3 regions of the Streptomyces sp. NPDC014864 genome follow, and region 2 is predicted to be linked to each of the others. Evidence: predicted binding sites of a transcription regulator. Region 2 holds the regulator's gene; each other region holds the start of a gene.

Region 1 (6,950 bases), on a different contig from region 2:
CCGGCGGAACTCCGCGTCGAAGACCGGCTCCAGCGGCGTCTGGTAGAGCATGTGGTGGACGAACCACAGCACCGAGTTCGCGATGCCGTTGTAGGCGTCCGCGAAGACCGCCGCGTCGATGTCGAGCATCCGGACCTGCTGCCCGCCGGTCGCGTCGGACGGCAGCCTGCGGCCTCCCTCGAAGCGGCGGGCCGCCTCCCGGTCGGCGTCGCCGAGCGCGGCGCACACCCACACCGCGCCCGCCTCCGGCCCGATAGCCGACAACCCGGACACCAGCCCTCCGCCTCCGCGTCGGGCCTGCAGCGAACCGTCCTCGCGCAGCTCGTACGAAACCGGGCCGCGATTGGACGCGACCAGCACCTCGGCACCGTGCGTAGAAGCCATACGCCTCAACCTAGCCCGGCCCCCAAACGCTCAAACGTACGGTTCCGCTCGGTGGGTGGCCGTATACGGCCGGGCCGATGTTTCACGCCACCTTCCGGGCGGCGTACTCCGCGATCTCGACCATCGGCGGCCGTTCCTCGGTGTCCACCGAGTACGTCCGCGGCTCGAAGCCCTCCTCGCCCCGCTCGAACTGGGTGAGGGCGGGCCGGACCAGGTGGCCGCGGGCCAGCCGGAGCTGGGCGGTGCGGTAGATCGCGGCGGCCATCCGGCCGAGTGCCTGCCCGTCCTGGTGCCGGTGCCTGCGCACGCCGACGTCCACCTGGGCGAGCGCGTCCAGGCCGACCAGGTGCAGCGCGTCGACCAGCATCCCCAGCTCGACCCCGTACCCGACCGGAAAGGGCAGCTGTTCGAGCAGCGAGCGGCGGGCCGCGTACTCGCCGCCGAGCGGCTGCACGAAGCCGGCCAGCTGCGGCCAGTGCATGTTGAGCAGCGGGCGCGCCATCAGCTCGGTGACCCGGCCGCCCTGCCCGGCGGTCCTGCCGGGCCCGGTCGACCCGGTGCCCAGCGGACGGTCGTACATCGCCTTCACCAGGTCGATGTCCGGGTCGGTGAGCAGCGGGCCGACGATCCCGGTGACGAAGTCGGAGGAGAACTCCTTCAGGTCGGCGTCGACGAAGCAGACGATGTCCCCGTCGGTGGCGAGCAGCGAGCGCCACAGCACCTCGCCCTTGCCCGGGACGGCCGGGATGCGCGGCAGGATGTCGTCCCGGTGGACGACCCGGGCGCCCGCGGCGGCGGCCACCTCGGAGGTGCGGTCGGTGGAGCCCGAGTCGACGACGACGATCTCGTCGACGAGCGGGGCCTGCCGCATCAGGTCGTGACGGATCACGGCGACGATCTCGCCGACCGTCTCCTCCTCGTTCAGCGCGGGCAGCACGACGCTGACCGACGAGCCGCTCGCGCGCTTGGCGGCCAGGATCCGGTGCAGCGGGCGATCGGTCACGGACCAGGAGCGTGTCCTCAGCCAGCGCTCGACTTCTTCCAGCACGGTCGGCGGCTCCTCACTGATTCGGATCACGGAACGGATCACACGGGTCCTGTGCTCCGTCTCGCGGTTCGGACGACTATCTCAACTGTCCTGGCCTTCGGTTACAGTCTTGAACAACGCGGATGACCATCGCATGTCGGGGGTCGCCGCCGCTCAACAACCGCATACCGCTCATCCAGAGGGGCAGAGGGACACGGCCCGATGAAGCCCCGGCAACCCTCCAGCCGGTTCTCGTATCCGTCGCTGTGCGCGCACAGTCGATCGTCACGGCGAGGCTCCCGGCTAGGGAAGGTGCCAAATCCGTCTCACGGCGAGATGCGTCGTGAGGAAGATGAGGAGAAAGGGCCTCGCCTCCATGGCTGTGCAGACTGTTGCAAGCAGCACCGACTCCACCGTCGACCTCGGTCCCGCCGCGGCCTTGAGCTGCCGTGAGTGCGGCCACCGGGTGCCGCTCGGCCCGGTCTTCGCCTGCGAGGAGTGTTTCGGCCCGCTGGAGATCGCCTACGACTTCTCGGCGTACGACACCGAGGAGCTGCGCAAGAGGATCGAGGCGGGCCCCGCGAACATCTGGCGCTACGCGCCGCTGCTGCCCGTCCCCGCCGACGTGGCGACCAAGCCGAACCTGAACCCGGGCTGGACCAAGCTGGTGCAGGCCGACAACCTGGCCCGCGAGCTCGGCGTGACCGGCGGCCTGTACGTGAAGGACGACTCCGGCAACCCGACGCACTCCTTCAAGGACCGGGTCGTCGCCCAGGCCCTGGAGGCCGCCCGCGCCTTCGGCTTCACCACCCTGTCCTGCTCCTCCACCGGCAACCTGGCCGGCGCCGTCGGCGCCGCGGCCGCCCGGGCCGGCTTCCGCTCCTGCGTGTTCATCCCGCACGACCTGGAGCAGGGCAAGATCGTCATGGCCGCGGTCTACGGCGGCGAGCTCGTCGGCATCGAGGGCAACTACGACGACGTGAACCGTTTCTGCTCCGAGTTGATCGGCGACCCGGCCGGCGAGGGCTGGGGCTTCGTCAACGTCAACCTGCGGCCGTACTACGCCGAGGGCTCCAAGACGCTGGCGTACGAGATCTGCGAGCAGCTCGGCTGGCGGCTGCCCGACCAGATCGTGGTCCCGATCGCCTCCGGCTCGCAGCTCACGAAGATCGACAAGGGCCTTCAGGAGCTGATCAAGCTCGGTCTGGTCGAGGACCGGCCGTACAAGATCTTCGGCGCCCAGGCCCAGGGCTGCTCCCCGGTGTCCACCGCCTACAAGGCGGGCCACGACGTGGTCCGCCCGCAGAAGCCGGACACCATCGCCAAGTCCCTCGCCATCGGCAACCCGGCCGACGGCCCGTACGTCCTGGACATCGCGCGCCGCACCGGCGGTGCCGTGGAGGACGTGACGGACGAGCAGGTGGTCGACGCCATCAAGCTGCTCGCCCGGACCGAGGGCATCTTCGCGGAGACGGCGGGCGGCGTGACGGTGGGCGTCACGCGCAAGCTGATCGAGAACGGTGTGCTGGACCCGGCGAAGACCACCGTCGTCCTGAACACCGGTGACGGCCTGAAGACCCTGGACGCGGTGGCGGGCACCGGCCTCACCGCGACCATCCGCCCGAACCTGGACTCCTTCCGAGAGGCTGGCCTCGCATGAGCGTGACCGTTCGCATCCCCACCATCCTGCGCACCTACACCGGCGGCCGGGCCGAGGTGAGCGCCGACGGCGCGACGCTCGGCGAGGTCATCGCCGACCTGGAGAAGAACCACACCGGCATCGCCGCGCGCGTCCTGGACGACCAGGGCAGGCTGCGCCGCTTCGTCAACGTCTACGTCAACGACGACGACGTCCGGTTCGAGCAGGGCCTGGAGACGGCCACCCCGGAGGGCGCGGGCGTGTCCATCATTCCGGCGGTCGCCGGCGGCTGATCCTTACCTTCGGTAACTGTCGTCACCGAGAGTTCATCGAATTGCCCCCTCCGTAAGAGAAGCGGAGGGGGCAATTCAGCGTGATTGAGCGCGGTACAGTTGGGGAACGCGTCGCTGATCCGAAGATCGGTGGCCCTGGGAACCTTCCGCACGGGCGACAAGAAATAGCCAAACTGTGCGGGTCTTTTGCGTCATACGCTCCCTTTGCCCGGCCCGACTTGACCTGAATTCAGGCGAATTCTCGGGAGATTCCGGATCGGTCGTGCCCAGATTTCTCGTCCGACTGACCTGTTGCAGACGGCAGTTGGACAGATACATTCAGCCGCGGTCGACGCGTTCCGGCGCACGCCCCCAATCCATGGGGGCGGAGGTCTGACCCGGATCCGCGAAGTGTGGATCTGTGCAAGGGCCAGTAATAGGGGAGTTAGGCATGGCTCAGGGCACCGTCAAGTGGTTCAACGCGGAGAAGGGGTACGGCTTCATCGCGGTCGACGGTGGTGCGGACGTCTTCGTCCACTACAGCGCGATCCAGATGGACGGCTACCGCACGCTGGAAGAGGGCCAGCGGGTCGAGTTCGAGATCTCGCAGGGCCAGAAGGGTCCGCAGGCCGACATGGTCCGCGTCACGGCCTGAATCGCGCGACCACCGCAAGCGACGTTCTTCTGATCGAAGGGCCCGCGCCCCGAGGTGCACACCTCGTGGGGTGCGGGCCCTTCGACGTGCCCGCCCTCCGTCTCGGGGCGGGCGGCGCGCCCGCGTTCGCGCGCGGCTGAGTCGCCCCCGCACCCCCCTGGTCGCTTGCACTCTCAGGTGCCGAGTGCTAATCATTGGCGTTAGCACTCTGAAGGTGAGAGTGACAGCGAAGGACCGGGTCGGTGAGGCCCGCAGGCCGGGTGGGGCAAGGAACCACAAGGCCGGCGAGCCGTCCGTCGCGGGCGCGGGCGCGGTCCGAAGGAATCACCCCCAGTCCTGGAGGGACCACTTCACATGGCCAAGATCATCGCGTTCGACGAGGAGGCGCGGCGAGGCCTCGAGCGCGGCATGAACCAGCTCGCGGACGCCGTCAAGGTGACCCTCGGCCCCAAGGGCCGCAACGTCGTCCTCGAGAAGAAGTGGGGTGCCCCCACGATCACCAACGACGGTGTCTCCATCGCCAAGGAGATCGAGCTCGAGGACCCGTACGAGAAGATCGGCGCCGAGCTGGTCAAGGAAGTCGCCAAGAAGACGGACGACGTCGCCGGTGACGGTACGACCACCGCGACCGTTCTCGCCCAGGCCCTGGTCAAGGAAGGCCTGCGCAACGTCGCCGCCGGCGCCAACCCGATGGCGCTGAAGCGCGGTATCGAGAAGGCCGTCGAGGCCGTCTCCGCCGCCCTGCTCGACCAGGCCAAGGAGGTCGAGACCAAGGAGCAGATCGCCTCCACCGCCTCCATCTCCGCCGCCGACACGCAGATCGGCGAGCTCATCGCCGAGGCCATGGACAAGGTCGGCAAGGAAGGCGTCATCACCGTCGAGGAGTCGCAGACCTTCGGTCTGGAGCTCGAGCTCACCGAGGGCATGCGCTTCGACAAGGGCTACATCTCCGCCTACTTCGCCACTGACATGGAGCGTATGGAGGCGGCGCTCGAGGACCCCTACATCCTCATCGCCAACTCCAAGATCTCCTCGGTCAAGGACCTGCTTCCGCTCCTCGAGAAGGTCATGCAGTCGGGCAAGCCGCTGCTGATCATCGCCGAGGACGTCGAGGGCGAGGCCCTGTCGACCCTGGTCGTCAACAAGATCCGCGGCACCTTCAAGTCCGTCGCCGTCAAGGCCCCGGGCTTCGGCGACCGCCGCAAGGCCATGCTCGGCGACATCGCCATCCTCACGGGCGGCGAGGTCATCTCCGAGGAGGTCGGCCTCAAGCTGGAGAACGCGTCCCTGGACCTCCTGGGCCGCGCCCGCAAGGTCGTCATCACCAAGGACGAGACCACCATCGTCGACGGCGCCGGCTCCCCGGAGCAGGTGCAGGGCCGCGTGAACCAGATCCGCGCCGAGATCGAGAACAGCGACTCCGACTACGACCGCGAGAAGCTGCAGGAGCGCCTGGCGAAGCTGGCCGGCGGCGTCGCGGTCATCAAGGCCGGTGCCGCCACCGAGGTCGAGCTCAAGGAGCGCAAGCACCGCATCGAGGACGCCGTCCGCAACGCGAAGGCGGCCGTCGAGGAGGGCATCGTCGCCGGTGGTGGCGTGGCCCTGCTGCAGGCCTCCCAGGTCTTCGAGAAGCTGGAGCTCCAGGGCGACGAGGCGACCGGCGCCAACGCCGTGAAGCTCGCGCTGGAGGCCCCGCTGAAGCAGATCGCCGTCAACGGTGGTCTCGAGGGCGGCGTCGTCGTGGAGAAGGTCCGCAACCTGACCGTCGGCCACGGCCTGAACGCCGCGACCGGCGAGTACGTCGACATGATCGCCGAGGGCATCATCGACCCGGCGAAGGTGACCCGTTCCGCGCTGCAGAACGCCGCCTCCATCGCCGCGCTGTTCCTCACCACCGAGGCCGTCATCGCCGACAAGCCGGAGAAGGCCGCCGCGCCGGCCGGCGGCGGCATGCCGGGCGGTGACATGGACTTCTGATCCTTCCGAGGATCGGTACCGTCCTTCACGTACCGAGGGCGGCGTCCCCTGTTCCGACAGGGGGCGCCGCCCTCGGGCGTGTTCCGGGTCACAGGTGTGCCGGGCCGGAATGCCGCGCCGGGGCGCGGGGTTGACGTCGGTGCGTGCAGTTCATGCGCGTGCACATACCGTCCGGTACCCGACTGCTCCGCAAGAGGAGACCCCCGCATGACCGTCACCGCCTCCGAGTCCGCCTCCCGCGCGGCCAGGATCCTCTCCCGCCCCGTCACGCTGAACGGCCTGACCGTCCCCAACCGGATCGTCATGGCGCCGATGACCCGGATGTTCTCGCCCGGCGGCGTCCCCGGCGAGGACGTGCTGTCGTACTACGCCCGCCGCGCCGCCGCGGGTGTCGGCCTGATCGTCACCGAGGGCACGTACGTGGGGCACGAGTCGGCCGGCGGCAGCAGCCGCGTGCCCCGGTTCCACGGCGAGGAGCAGCTGGCCGGCTGGGCGAAGGTCGCCGAGGCGGTGCACCAGGCGGGCGGCACCATCGTGCCGCAGCTGTGGCACATCGGCACGGTCCGCAAGCAGGGCCAGAACCCCCACCCGGATGCCCCCTCCCACGGCCCCTCCGGGCTGCGCGTGGACGGCACCGAGGACGCCACGCCCATGACCCCGGCCGACATCGACGCCGTCATCGGCGCCTTCGCCCAGGCCGCGGCCGACGCCGAGCGCATCGGCTTCGACGGCGTGGAGCTGCACGGCGCCCACGGCTATCTGCTCGACCAGTTCCTGTGGGCGGGCACCAACCGCCGCACCGACGCCTACGGCGGTGACCCCGTGGCCCGTACGCAGTTCGCCGCGGAGATCGTCGCGGCGGTGCGCGAGCGCGTGTCGCCCGAGTTCCCCGTCCTCTTCCGCTACTCGCAGTGGAAGCAGGAGGCGTACGACGCGCGCCTGGCCGAAACCCCGGAGGAGCTGGAGGCGATCCTCACCCCGCTCGCCGCGGCCGGC
Region 2 (6,950 bases):
AGCAGCCGGACCTGTGCCAGTTCCACGGGCTCCCCCTCCGGGTCAGGACCACCGGCCGGTGCGGCCGAGGAGCAGGGCGGCCGCCGCCGTACCGGCGGTCGAGGTGCGCAACACGCTACGCCCGAGCCGGTAGGGCCTCGCGCCCGCCCGGGCGAACAGCTCCAGTTCCTCCGGGGACACGCCCCCCTCGGGCCCGACGACGAGGACGATCTCACCGGCGGTGGGCAGGGCTGTGGTGGCCAGCGGCTCCTCGCCGCTCTCGTGCAGCACGGCGGCGAAGTCCGCGCCGGCGAGCAGGGTGGCGACCTGTTTGGCCGTCGCCGCGTCCGCTACCTCGGGGAAGCGCACCCGGCGGGACTGCTTGCCGGCCTCACGCGCGGTGGACCGCCACTTGCCGAGCGCCTTCAGCCCGCGGTCGCCCTTCCACTGCGTGATGCAGCGGGAGGCCGCCCACGGCACGATCGCGTCGACGCCGACCTCGGTCATGGTCTCCACGGCCAGATCGCCCCGGTCGCCCTTGGGGAGCGCCTGGACGACGGTGATCCGGGGGGACGGCTCGGGCTCCTCGGTCACGGACTCCAGGTCCGTGACCACCAGCCGGTCCTTGCCCTCGGCGGCCTTCACCACGCCCCCGGCCCAGCGTCCGCGCCCGTCGGTGAGGATCACGTCCTCCCCGGGGCGCAGCCGCTTGACGGAGACCGCGTGCCGGCCTTCGGGGCCGTCGAGCACGAACTCCGGCCCGATCCGGTCGAGTTGGTCGACGACGAACACCGGTGCGGTCATCGCACCTCACCCCCGGCCGTGGGAAAGCCCGACAACGCCGCCCGGGCGGCGTCCAGTTCGGCCGCCAGTACCTCCACCAGCCGCCCCGCGGGCAGGTCGCGGGCCATGCGGTGGCCCTGCCCGGCCCACAGCGCCATGCCCTGCGCGTCACCCGCCTTGGCGGCCGCCTTGCGCAGCGGCGCGGTGAGGTGGTGGACCTCGGGGTAGGCGGCGGGCGCGTAGGGGCCGTGCTCCCGCAGGAAGCGGTTGACCAGGCCGCGCGCCGGGCGTCCGGAGAACGCGCGGGTCAGCTCCGTGCGGGGGAAGACGGGGTCGGTCAGCGCCTCCTTGTGGAGCGCGTGCGCGCCGGACTCGGGGGTGGCGAGGAACGCCGTGCCCAGCTGGGCGGCGCTCGCGCCCGCCGCGAGGACCGCGGCGATCTGGCTGCCCCGCATGATGCCGCCCGCGGCGACGACCGGGATGTCCACCGTCTCGCGGACCTGCGCGACGAGCGCGAGCACGCCGGTGCCGGGGCAGCCGTTCTCGGGCAGGTCGCGGTGGCTGCCCTGGTGGCCGCCGGCCTCCAGGCCCTGCGCGATCACCACGTCCGCGCCGGCCTGCCGCACGGCGAGCGCCTCCTCGGGGGTGGTCGCCGTGACGAGGACGAAGGTGCCCGCGCGGTGCAGCGCGTCCACCACCTCGGGGGCGGGGACGCCGAAATGGAAGGAGACCACCGGCACGGGGTTGTCCAGGAGCACGGCGAGCTTGGTGTCGTAGCCGTCGTCGCGTCCGCTGTCCGGGTCACCGAGTTCGGTCTCGTACCAGGTGGCCTCGCCGGCCAGCTGGTGGGCGTAGAGGTCGACGGCGCCGGACTCGGCGCAGTCCGGCTGCGGCACGAAGAGGTTCACGCCGAAGGGGCGGCCGGTCAGCCCGCGCAGCTGCTTGATCTCCTGGTACATCCCGTCGGCGGTCTTGTAGCCCGCGGCGAGGAACCCGAGGCCGCCCGCCTCGGACACGGCGGCGGCGAGCCGCGGCACGGAGACTCCGCCCGCCATGGGGGCCTGCACGATCGGGTACGGGAAGAGATCGGTCAGTGCGGTGGACATGTCCGCATGGTGTCACGTCCCGTCCACCGCACCGCATCCGGCCGTCCTCCCGGCGGTCCGGGCGGACGGCCGGGAGGGCGGCCGGAGAGGCCGGAACAGAGCCGCAAACGGAACCGTCTCAGCGCCCGTTGAACGCGTCCTTCAGTCGGGAGAACAGGCCCTGCTGGCCCGGCTGGAACTGGCCCTGGGGCCGTTCCTCGCCGCGCAGCTTGGCGAGTTCGCGCAGCAGGCGCTCCTGCTCGGGGTCGAGCTTGCCCGGGGTCTGCACCTCGACGTGCACCACGAGGTCGCCCCGGCCGCCGCCGCGCAGGTGTGTGACGCCCCGGCCGTGCAGCGGGATCGACTGGCCGGACTGGGTGCCCGGGCGGATGTCGACCTCCTCCATGCCGTCCAGGGTCTCCAGCGGCACCTTGGTGCCGAGGGCCGCCGCGGTCATCGGGATGGTGACCGTGCAGTGCAGGTCGTCGCCGCGTCGCTGGAAGGTCTGGTGCGGCAGCTCGTGGATCTCGACGTACAGGTCGCCGGCGGGGCCGCCGCCGGGGCCGACCTCGCCCTCGCCCGCGAGCTGGATGCGGGTGCCGTTGTCGACACCGGCCGGGATCTTCACGGTCAGGGTGCGGCGCGACCGCACCCGGCCGTCGCCCGCGCACTCCGGGCACGGGGTGGGCACGACGGTGCCGAAGCCCTGGCACTGCGGGCACGGGCGCGAGGTCATGACCTGGCCCAGGAAGGACCGGGTGACCTGCGAGACCTCACCGCGACCGCGGCACATGTCACAGGTCTGGGCGGTGGTGCCCGGGGCCGCGCCCTCGCCGTTGCAGGTGTTGCAGACGACGGCCGTGTCGACCTGGATGTCCTTGGTGGTGCCGAAGGCCGCCTCGTCCAGCTCGATCTCCAGCCGGATCATGGCGTCCTGGCCCCGGCGGGTGCGCGAGCGCGGCCCGCGCTGCGACGCCGTGCCGAAGAACGCGTCCATGATGTCGGAGAAGTTCCCGAAGCCGCCCGCGCCGAAGCCGCCCGCGCCGCCGCCGGCCTGCGAGAGCGGGTCGCCGCCGAGGTCGTAGACCTGCTTCTTCTGCGGGTCCGAGAGCACCTCGTAGGCGGCGTTGATCTCCTTGAACCGCTCCTGGGTCTTCGGATCCGGGTTGACGTCCGGGTGCAGCTCGCGCGCGAGCCGCCGGAAGGCCTTCTTGATCTCTTCCTGCGACGCGTCGCGACGCACGCCGAGTACGGCGTAGTAGTCCGTGGCCACCTAGGACTCCGCCAGGATCTGTCCGACGTACCGTGCCACTGCGCGTACCGCTCCCATCGTTCCCGGGTAGTCCATGCGGGTCGGTCCGACCACGCCGAGCTTGGCGACTGCCTCGCCGCCCGAACCGTAGCCCACCGACACCACGGATGTGGAGTTGAGTCCCTCGTAGGCGTTCTCGTGACCGATCCGCACCGTCATGCCCGGCTCCTTCGCCTCGCCCAGCAGCTTCAGGAGCACCACCTGCTCCTCCAGCGCCTCGAGGACGGGCCGGATGGTGAGCGGGAAGTCGTGCGGGAAGCGGGTCAGGTTGGCGGTGCCGCCGATGATCAGCCGCTCCTCGTTCTCCTCCACGAGGGTCTCCAGGAGGGTGGACAGCACCGTCGAGACCGTGCCCCGGTCCTCGACGTCGAAGGCGTCCGGCAGGTCCTCGACGAGTTGCGGCACGTCCGCGAAGCGGCGGCCGGCGACCCGGCTGTTCAGCCGCGCGCGCAGGTCCGCCAGGGACGCCTCGCCGAAGGGGGCCGGGCAGTCGACCATGCGCTGCTCGACCCGGCCGGTGTCCGTGATCAGCACGAGCATCAGACGCGCGGGCGCGAGCGACAGCAGTTCCACGTGCCGCACGGTCGAGCGGGTCAGCGAGGGGTACTGCACGACGGCGACCTGCCGGGTCAGCTGCGCCAGCAGCCGCACCGTGCGGGCGACCACGTCGTCGAGGTCGACGGCGCCGTCGAGGAAGTTCTGGATCGCCCTGCGCTCCGGCGCGGTCATCGGCTTGACCCCGGCCAGCTTGTCGACGAAGAGGCGGTACCCCTTGTCGGTGGGGATGCGTCCGGCGCTGGTGTGCGGCTGGGCGATGTAGCCCTCGTCCTCCAGGGCCGCCATGTCGTTGCGGACCGTGGCGGGCGAGACACCGAGGTTGTGCCGCTCGGTCAGGGCCTTGGAGCCCACCGGCTCCTCGGTGCCCACGTAGTCCTGGACGATGGCGCGCAGCACCTGGAGCCGTCGTTCGCTGAGCATCGCGCACACCTCCAAGTCGTCCCGCGGCTCCTTGCCTGGCACTCGGCGCATACGAGTGCCAGCTTCACCCGGCCCAGTGTACGGCTGTGGGGTACGCCCGCGGCAAGGCCGGTCCGGCGACGGCCTGCGAGGTCGTGCCGCGACGGCGGTCGCGGCTGGGCCCGGGCGGCCGTCACGGCTAGCGTCGCCGTATGACGGTGACTTGGGAAGAGCTGGGGTGGGAGCGGCTGGCGGACGGGGTCGGCCGCTGCCGCCTTCCGGTGTGGGACTGCACCGTGGGCCTGGTCCTCGGCGAGGACGGCGCCCTTCTGGTCGACGCCGGGTCGTGCCTGGCGGAGGGAGTCCGGCTGCGCCGGGAGGCGGAGCGGCTGGCCGGCGGCCGTGTGCGGTTTCTCGCACTCACGCATCCGCACTTCGACCACGTCTTCGGCGCGGCCGTGTTCGCGGGCGCGCACGTCTTCGCCGCGGGCGGCTCCCGCGCGGTGTTCGAGGACGGGCGCGCGGAGCTGTGCGCGGACGCGGTGCGCAACGGGCTGGAGGCCGGGGCCGCCGAGGTGGCGGCGGACACCCTGGTCCGTCCCCAGGAGGAGGTCCGGGGCACGGCCGTCGTCGAGCTGAAGGGCGGCCGGGAGGTGCTGCTGCACGACATCGGCCCGGGGCACACGCGGCACGACCTCGCCGTCGTGGTGCCGGGCGACCCGGCGGTGGTCTTCTGCGGGGACCTGGTCGAGGAGTCCGGGGAGCCGCAGGCCGGTCCCGACGCCGCGCCCTCGCGGTGGCCGGCCGCCCTGGACCGGCTGCTGGACCTCGGGGGCGAGGACGCGCTGTACGTGCCCGGTCACGGCGCGGTGGTGGACGCGGCGTTCGTCCGGGCACAGCGTGACGCCCTGGCGCGGCGTTTCGGCGTGTCGCGCTGATCGCCCGCGGCGTTCTCCCTATCGTCATTCGAATGCGCCAGTATTCCGCCGACCTGACCCCGCCGTGGAAGAAGTCCCGGCCCGCGCCGGAGGTGCCGGCGGAGCCGGGTCTGGTGGTGGAGGAGCCGGGTACGGGTTTCTGCGGGGCCGTGGTCGGCTGCGAGGCGGGCACGGTGACGCTGGAGGACCGCTTCGGCAAGCACCGGGTCTTTCCGCTCCAGCCGGGCGGCTTCCTGCTGGAGGGCCGCGTGGTGACGCTGGTGAAGCCCGCGTCGGGGCCCGTGCGGCCCACCCGCACGGCGTCCGGTTCGGTCGCCGTGCCCGGCGCCCGGGCCCGGGTGGCCCGCGCCGGGCGGATCTACGTGGAGGGGCGGCACGACGCGGAGCTGGTCGAGAAGGTGTGGGGCGACGACCTGCGCGTCGAGGGCGTGGTCGTCGAGTACCTGGAGGGCGTGGACGACCTGCCGTCCATCGTGGCGGACTTCGCGCCCGGCCCCGACGCCCGCCTGGGCGTCCTGGTGGACCACCTGGTGCCGGGCAGCAAGGAGTGGCGCATCGCCGAGGCGGTGACCGACGAGCACGCGCTGGTCGTGGGCCATCCGTACATCGACGTCTGGGAGGCCGTGAAGCCGTCCTCCGTGGGCATCGACGCCTGGCCCCGGGTCCCGCACGGGCAGGACTGGAAGACGGGCGTGTGCCGGGCACTCGGCTGGCCGGAGAACACGGGCGCCGCCTGGCAGCGGATCCTCTCCCGGGTCCACTCGTACCGGGACCTGGAGCCGGATCTGCTGGGATGTGTCGAGCGTCTCATCGACCATGTGACGGTGCCCTGCGGCACGTGACCGTGCCCCGCGGCCGGCGAAGCCGTCGACGCGGCCGCGGGGGCCGGCCCCTCAGTCCACCAGGTCCCGCACCACCGCGTCGGCCAGCAGCCGGCCCCGCAGGGTGAGCACGGCGCGTCCCGCCTCGTACGACCCCCGCTCCAGCAGACCGTCGGACAGCGCGCGGCGGGACGCCGCGCGTCCCGCCTCCCGCAGCAGGGACAGCGGTACGCCCTCGCGCAGCCGCAGCTCCAGCAGGATCCGCTCCACCCGGCGGTCCTCGTCCGTGAGGAGCTCGCGGCCGGCGCCCGGGGAGCGGCCCCCGGCGAGGGCGGCGGCGTAGGCGCCCGGGTGCTTGACGTTCCACCAGCGCACGCCGCCCATGTGGCTGTGCGCGCCAGGGCCCGCGCCCCACCAGTCGGCGCCCCGCCAGTACAGCTCGTTGTGCAGACAGCGGGCCGCCTCGGAGGTGGCCCAGTTGGAGACCTCGTACCACGCGAAGCCCGCCGCGGCGAGAGTCTCCTCCGCGATCAGGTAGCGGTCGGCGTGCACATCGTCGTCGGTCGCCGGGATCTCGCCGCGGCGGATCCGGCGGGCGAGCTGCGTGCCCTCCTCGACGATCAGGGCGTACGCCGAGACGTGGTCGGGGCCGGCGCCCAGGGCCGCGTCCAGGGAGGCCCGCCAGTCGTCGTCCGACTCGCCGGGGGTGCCGTAGATCAGGTCGAGGTTGACGTGCTCGAAGCCCGCCGCGCGGGCCTGGGCGACGCACTCCTCGGGACGGCCCGGGGTGTGCGTGCGGTCGAGGATCTTCAGCACGTGCTGCCGGGCGCTCTGCATACCGAAGGAGATCCGGTTGAAGCCGCCCTCCCGCAGGGCCCCCAGATACGCCGGATCGACCGACTCGGGGTTGGCCTCCGTCGTCACCTCGGCGTCGGGTGCGAGGCCGAACTCGTCGCGGATCGCCCGCAGCATCCGCACCAGGTCGTCCGCGGCCAGCAGGGTGGGCGTGCCGCCGCCGACGAACACGGTGCGGACCTCGCGCGGATCGTCGCCGAGGACCTTGCGGGCCAGGCGG
Region 3 (6,950 bases), on a different contig from region 2:
GGTCGTGCAGTTCACGCAGGGCGCGGCGCGGGACCTGGCCGGCAGCGGCGTACGGCTGATGGCGCTGTGCCCCGGGTTCGTCCGCACCGAGTTCCACGAGCGGGCCGGGATGGGCACGGACAACATCCCGAACTGGATGTGGCTGGACGCGGACAAACTGGTCGCGGCGGCGCTGGCGGACCTCGCCCGCGGCCGGACCCTGTCGATCCCGGACCCCCGCTACAAGGCGCTCATGGGCCTGGTGAAGGTGACGCCCCGCTCGCTGCTCGGCGGGATCTCCTCGAAGACGGGCCGCAAGTACGGGCCCCAGTGACGCCCCCGCCACCGGTTCCGGCCGCGGCGCCGGTACGGAGGTCAGGGCGCCGCTGCGGTGGAAAAATGGGCCCTGACGTACCGGACCCAGGGGGGCCGGAGGTGCCGTGATGACCTTCGTACAGCTCATCGAGTGCAGGACGAGCCGGTTCGACGAGATGAACCGGCTGATGGACGCCTGGGTCGAGCAGACCCGGGGGAAGCGGACGGCGACGCACGACCTGGTCGGCAGGGACCGCTCCGACGGATCACACATCGTGGAGATCGTGGAGTTCCCCTCGTACGAGGAGGCGATGCGGAACTCGGAACTGCCCGAGACCGGCCGCATCTTCCAGGACCTGGTCGCCCTCTGCGACGAGGAACCGACCTTCACGGACCTGGACGTCGTACGGGACGAGCCGTTGTGCGCGACGACGGCGCGGCGCCTGTTCGAGACCCTCGCCGCCCCCGGTGAACTGCCGCCGCTCAACGACCTGCTGGACGAGGACTGCCACAGCCACGACCCGGTCAACCCGCAGGACACCATCGGGCTGGACGCCGTCCGGCGCGAGTACCGGATGTGGCGGGACGCCTTCGACTTCACCTTCGCCATCGAGGACCTGATCGCCCAGGGCGACCGGGTCTGCGCCCGCTGGACCTGGAACGCCACGCACAAGGGCGAGTTCCTGGGGATCGCCTCCACCGGCAAGCAAGTCACCATGACCGGGATGACGCTGTTCAGGTTCACGGCCGACGGGAAGATCGCCGAGACCTGGTGGCAGCACGACCAGCTGGGGCTGATGGGCCAACTGGGGGCGCTGGAGGCGCTGGAGATCTAGGCACCGCCCGAGGGACCGGCCCCCTGCTCGGCAAGGCAGGGGACCTGTTGTGCCGCACGGGCCCGTCGAGCAGCAGTTGTTCCAGCTGCCCCCGCAGCACCTCCGGGCCGCCCAGTGGCCTCCGCAGTACGTGCTCCTCGATGACGAGGCTCAGCAGCGGCTCGGGCCGGCGCGAGAACGGTTTCCGGCGCTCCGTCCGCGTGGCCGCCCCCTGCTCGATCGTCTCCTCCTCCCGGTCGACCGCGTCCACCTGTTCCGGTCTCGGGATTCGCCGTCCCTGCTCCACCGCCGCGATCTGCGCCTCGCCGTACCCGACGCGCTCGCCCAACTGCGCCTGGGTGAGCCCGGCGGTCTCGCGGAACAGCTCCACCTGGCGGCCGAAGCAGCGCAGGAACTCCCCGTTGGAGTCCGCCTCCACACCCGCGCCCGGATCCGCGCCCGACTCCGTCCCCGCCTCGCCTCCTGGGTTCCCGCTGTGATCGCAGAGTAGGAACCGGGAGCGTCAACCAAGCTCAGGACAGGACAGGTTGAGTCCTACGAGTGAAGCTCAAGGACGAAGGCTTCGTCCGCTCCGGCAGCGCGGCTGCACGTCGGACGGCGCTCCGGGGGACGCCTCGGCGAAGGTCAATTCTGTTGAATTTCAGAACCACCCGCAAAGAGACTCAGATCTTCCTCAACTCCCTTCTTCCCTGAGTGATCTTGCTTGTAGCGTTCTGCGTGACCGGAAGGCGAGGCTCCTGACCAGAGTCCGCTTATCCAAACCAGACGAATCGGGGATCTTTTCAACATGAAGCGCGTGATATCGAGCACGCTGTCCGTCACCCTTCTCGGCGGCGCCCTCATGATGGGTGCGGGGACCGCGTCGGCCGCTCCGCAGTCGCAGCGCGTCGCCAAGGTTTCGACGCCGGTGGTCGGGGTCGACCCGAGGGAAGACGTGCGGTCGATGTGCACCGTCTACCACGACAAGTACGCGTGCGCCTCGCTCCTGCACAACAACAAGATGACCAAGGCGGTCCAGAACTGCCTGGTCAAGGCCGGTATCGGCGGGGCTGCCGCGTTCGTCGTCGGCAGGTACATCAGCAAGGACCTGGCCAAGGACATCGCCTCCAAGGTCGTCGTCGCAGGGGCCTCGGCCTGTCTGTCGTCCTTCACGTAAGAAATCGGGAGCGCACCACATGACGGCCAAGATCCTTGTCACGCTCGTCTGGATTGCCGTACTCATCGGAGTGAACAAGCTGCTCACCGGGACCGATTGGGCTCAATACGTGGCTACGTTCATTCTGGCCGGCGCCTACGCACTGCTGATCGACAAAGTGAACAAGCGCACAGTCCGGGACAGTCAGAATTAGGGCATTGTTTTTCAAACGGTCTTGGCCGCAGCAGAAGTAATACGAGTGGCCCGCCGCTTCACAAGAGGCGGCGGTGCCGCGGCCGCCGAGCAACCGGTCCTCTCCCTCCGCTTCACCGCGTCCCCGCGCGGCGCCCGGTTGGCCCGCAGACTCGCCTCACAGCGGATGGACGCCTGCGGGTGGCCCTACGGCCCGCCGGTCCACGACGCCGTGGAACGGGTCGTCGCCGAGCTGGCCGCGAACGCCGTCACCCCCGGCCTCGTGCCCGGCCGGGACGCCGAGCTGAGGCTCGGCGCGGAGCCAGGGCACGTGCGCGTCGAGGTGAGCGACGCCCGCGGGGAGCGCTGCCGACGCCGTGGGGCACCGAAGGCGAGAAGAGGGGCGGCCGGGGACTTCTCCTCGTCGGATCGCTCGCCAAGGAGTAGGGCACGGCCCCACGGCCGGGCGCACACGGCAAGACGGTCTGGGCCGTCGTGGGTGCCTACTGAGGCGCGGTTCATGGCGCGGGGGCGGCCGAGGCGTGCTTCGACTGACGTCGTGGGACGCGCCGAGGCCCGGCCCCCCAGCAGGGGGGACCGGGCCTCGGTGGGCTCGGCGCCGTACCTCGGTACGGCTCGCCGGACTGCGTCAGTGGGCGTGGCCGTGGCCGTGGCCCGCGGCGGCCGGCTCTTCCTCTTCCTTCTTCTCGACGACCAGGGTCTCGGTCGTGAGGAGGAGGGAGGCGATGGAGGCGGCGTTCTCCAGGGCGGAGCGGGTGACCTTGACCGGGTCGATGACGCCGGCCTTGACCAGGTCGCCGTACTCGCCGGTGGCGGCGTTGTAGCCGTGGCCCTTCTGCAGCTCGGCGACCTTGGAGACGATGACGTAGCCCTCCAGGCCCGCGTTCTCCGCGATCCAGCGCAGCGGCTCGACGGCCGCGCGGCGGACGACGGCGACACCGGTGGCCTCGTCGCCGGTCTTGCCGAGGTTGCCCTCGAGGACCTTGACGGCGTGGACCAGGGCGGAGCCACCACCGGAGACGATGCCCTCCTCGACCGCGGCGCGGGTCGCGGAGATGGCGTCCTCCAGACGGTGCTTCTTCTCCTTCAGCTCCACCTCGGTGGCGGCGCCGACCTTGATCACGCACACGCCGCCGGCCAGCTTCGCGAGGCGCTCCTGGAGCTTCTCGCGGTCCCAGTCGGAGTCGGTGGACTCGATCTCGGCCTTGATCTGCGCGATGCGGGCCTCGACGTCCTCCTTCTTGCCGGCGCCGTCGACGATCGTGGTGTCGTCCTTGGTGACGGTGACGCGGCGGGCGGAGCCGAGGACGTCCAGACCGGCCTGGTCGAGCTTGAGGCCGACCTCCTCGGAGATGACGGTGGCACCGGTGAGGACGGCCATGTCCTGCAGCATCGCCTTGCGGCGGTCGCCGAAGCCCGGAGCCTTGACGGCCACGGCGTTGAACGTGCCGCGGATCTTGTTGACGACCAGGGTCGACAGGGCCTCGCCGTCGACGTCCTCGGCGATGATCAGCAGCGGCTTCGAGGCGTTCGCCTGGATGATCTTCTCGAGGAGCGGGAGCATGTCCGCGATCGCGGAGATCTTGCCCTGGTGGATCAGGATGTACGGGTCGTCGAGGACGGCCTCCATACGCTCCTGGTCGGTCACGAAGTACGGCGAGAGGTAGCCCTTGTCGAAGGCCATGCCCTCGGTGAAGTCCAGCTCCAGACCGAAGGTGTTGGACTCCTCGACGGTGATGACGCCGTCCTTGCCGACCTTGTCCATGGCCTCGGCGATGAGCTCGCCGACCTGCTGGTCCTGCGCGGACAGCGCGGCGACCGCGGCGATGTCGGACTTCTCGTCGATCGGGCGGGCGGTGGCCAGCAGGTCGTCGGAGACGGCCTTGACCGCGGCGTCGATGCCCTTCTTCAGGGCGGCCGGGGAGGCACCGGCGGCGACGTTCTTCAGGCCCTCGCGCACCAGCGCCTGGGCGAGCACGGTGGCGGTGGTGGTGCCGTCACCCGCGATGTCGTTGGTCTTGGTCGCCACCTCCTTCACCAGCTGGGCGCCGAGGTTCTCGTACGGGTCCTCGACCTCGACCTCGCGGGCGATGGTGACGCCGTCGTTGGTGATGGTGGGCGCGCCGAACTTCTTGTCGATGACGACGTTGCGGCCCTTGGGGCCGATCGTCACCTTGACCGTGTCGGCAAGCTTGTTGACGCCGCGCTCGAGGGCGCGACGGGCGTCCTCGTCGAACTTCAGGATCTTCGCCATGGCAGCGGGAGCCCTCTCGGAAATCTGGGTGAAAAAGACACTGCGCCCCGGGCGCCCGGCTTCTTATCGGTCGCGGGGGCCAGGGGCGCAGCTCACAGCAGGAATGCTGAGGTGATTACTTCTCGATGATCGCGAGCACGTCGCGGGCCGAGAGGACGAGGTACTCCTCGCCGTTGTACTTCACCTCGGTGCCGCCGTACTTGCTGTAGAGAACGACGTCGCCGACGCTGACGTCGAGCGGAAGGCGGTTGCCGTCCTCGAAGCGGCCCGGGCCCACGGCCAGGACGACGCCCTCCTGGGGCTTCTCCTTGGCGGTGTCCGGAATGACCAGGCCCGAGGCCGTGGTCTGCTCGGCGTCCAGCGGCTGGACCACGATGCGGTCCTCGAGCGGCTTGATGGCAACCTTGGAGCTGGCGGTCGTCACGATCCGACCTCCCCCTTCGGAGATCTCACGGGGTTAACTGTCTGAGGTGGCGACCAGGTCGATCCGTCGTCGCGGGTGCCGGACCTGCCCGTCGCTGTGTTGGCACTCTCCAGGGGGGAGTGCCAGACCTGAGACTATGACCGTCGTTAGCACTCGGTCAAGCGGAGTGCCAATTGCCTGCGGCGCGTCGCGGGGGTTCCTTGTGAGCGCGGGGTTGTGCAGCACGCTGTCTGCTGGTGTGACCGGTCCCGGGGCTGCCGCCCCCGAACCCCCGCTTCGGCCTAACGACCTCGTCCTCGAGCGCCGGACGGGCTGAGTGCGTGACTCCGGCTCACAGGTAGTCCTGGAGCCGCCCCACCGTCAGGCCCCGTTCCTGGATCCGGCGCAGCAGCCGTGTCGTGCGTTCGCGCAGGGGCGGGCCGTCGAGGTCGTCGTCGTCCGAGGCGACGAGGAGGATGTCGCCGGGGCGCAGACCGTGGTGACCGTGGGTGAAGCGCAGGTCGGTGTCCGACATCGAGGCCCGCCACAGGACGACCGCCGCGACCCCGCAGTCGGCCGCCGCGCGCAGGGTCGTGCGGTCGAACGCGCGGTACGGCGGCCGGAACAGGCGGGCGCGCACGCCGAAGCGGGCGTGCAGCTTGTCCCGCTGGCCGCAGATCTCGGCGCGCTGGCCGGCGTAGGGCAGGCCGCGCAGCGAGGAGTGGTCGAGGGTGTGGTTCTGGAGGTCCGCGCCGACCGACATCAGGTGGGCGAAGTGCCCGTACTCCGGTCCCACGACACGGTCCGTGAGGAACATGCTGACCGGCAGCCTCAGCTCACGGACCATGTCGACGAACCGCGGATCACGCTCGGCCCCGTCGTCGTAGGTGAGGAAGACGACCTTGTCGGAGGTCCGGACGTGGTCCACGACCGGTGGCATTCCCGGGCCGGAGGCGCCGGTGAGCCGGGGCCGGGCGGGCGGGGGCGGGGGCGCGGGCAGCGGGGCCGCCAGGCCCCAGCGGCGGTAGGGCGGTTCGGCGGCCGGGTCCGCGGGCCTTACCCGCTGGGCCGCCTTCCTGCCGAGCCGCTCGATGGGGTCGACGGACGGCGCGCAGCCGGTCAGCAGCGCGGCCGCGAGCAGGGCCGCGGCCACGCGCCGCGGCCTCACAGGTAGTCCTCCAGACGGGCCACCGCGTACCCCTCGGCCGTGACCTTGTTCAGGAACCGGCGCATGTCGTCGATCATCGTGCCGTTCCATTCGCCCGGCCCGCGGAAGTGGGTGAGGACGATGTCGCCGCGGTGGATCCGCTGGTCGTCCTCGCGGTACTCCCAGTGGTCGACGAAGACCTCCTCGTTCCAGATCGGCGCGTACTCGATGCCGCAGGACTTGGCGGCGACCAGGGTGTCCTGGTTGTAGTTGCCGTAGGGCGGGCGGAAGACCTTCGGGCGCTTGCCGAACTGGCGCCGCATGATGTCCTGCATGTCGCAGATCTCGCGCTCCTGGTCCTCGTAGGACAGGCCCGGCAGGTAGGGGTGGTGCAGGGTGTGGTTCTCGAGGGTGTTGCCGTAGTCCTGCACCTTCCGGAAGTACCCGTAGTCGTCCTTCACCAGGTAGTTGCTGAGGAAGGCGGTGTACGGGAGGTTCAGGTCCCGCATCATCTCCAGGAACTCGGGGTCCTTCTCCGCGCCGTCGTCGATGGTGAGGAAGACGACGCGGTCCCTGGTGGGGACGGTGGTGAAGACCGGGGGCAGGTCCCACTCCTCCTGGTTCGTCACCTGGAAGCCGGGGCGGGCGTGGATCCTCGGCTTGACGGC

What was found. The regulator HrcA, encoded in region 2, represses chaperone genes, less so after heat shock. The targets are predictions, from matches to a motif close to TTNGCACTCNGNNNNNCNGAGTGCNAA.
Positions count from the first base shown of each region.
Region 1: groL (chaperonin GroEL) is a predicted target of HrcA. The motif match lies at 4,178-4,204, and genes of this name have one in related genera.
Region 3: groES (co-chaperone GroES) is a predicted target of HrcA. The motif match lies at 5,303-5,329, and genes of this name have one in related genera.

Region 1 is NZ_JBIBWT010000010.1:135,121-142,070, reverse strand. Features, by position in the region: gene ACF1A5_RS19915 (trehalose-6-phosphate synthase) at 1-384, opposite strand, end outside; gene ACF1A5_RS19910 (glucosyl-3-phosphoglycerate synthase) at 467-1,432, opposite strand; SAM riboswitch class I at 1,601-1,770, shown strand; gene thrC (threonine synthase) at 1,788-3,071, shown strand; gene ACF1A5_RS19900 (MoaD/ThiS family protein) at 3,068-3,343, shown strand; gene ACF1A5_RS19895 (cold-shock protein) at 3,774-3,977, shown strand; gene groL (chaperonin GroEL) at 4,332-5,954, shown strand; gene ACF1A5_RS19885 (NADH:flavin oxidoreductase) at 6,162-6,950, shown strand, end outside.
Region 2 is NZ_JBIBWT010000006.1:224,624-231,573, reverse strand. Features, by position in the region: gene ACF1A5_RS13465 (VOC family protein) at 1-26, opposite strand, end outside; gene ACF1A5_RS13460 (16S rRNA (uracil(1498)-N(3))-methyltransferase) at 43-783, opposite strand; gene ACF1A5_RS13455 (nitronate monooxygenase) at 780-1,868, opposite strand; gene dnaJ (molecular chaperone DnaJ) at 1,987-3,120, opposite strand; gene hrcA (heat-inducible transcriptional repressor HrcA) at 3,121-4,137, opposite strand; gene ACF1A5_RS13440 (MBL fold metallo-hydrolase) at 4,329-5,054, shown strand; gene ACF1A5_RS13435 (DUF3097 domain-containing protein) at 5,087-5,896, shown strand; gene hemW (radical SAM family heme chaperone HemW) at 5,948-6,950, opposite strand, start outside.
Region 3 is NZ_JBIBWT010000001.1:274,258-281,207, reverse strand. Features, by position in the region: gene ACF1A5_RS01470 (SDR family NAD(P)-dependent oxidoreductase) at 1-313, shown strand, start outside; gene ACF1A5_RS01465 (ester cyclase) at 423-1,130, shown strand; gene ACF1A5_RS01460 (Scr1 family TA system antitoxin-like transcriptional regulator) at 1,036-1,500, opposite strand; gene ACF1A5_RS01455 (hypothetical protein) at 1,918-2,286, shown strand; gene ACF1A5_RS01450 (hypothetical protein) at 2,306-2,479, shown strand; gene groL (chaperonin GroEL) at 3,107-4,732, opposite strand; gene groES (co-chaperone GroES) at 4,848-5,156, opposite strand; gene ACF1A5_RS01435 (polysaccharide deacetylase family protein) at 5,488-6,303, opposite strand; gene ACF1A5_RS01430 (polysaccharide deacetylase family protein) at 6,300-6,950, opposite strand, start outside.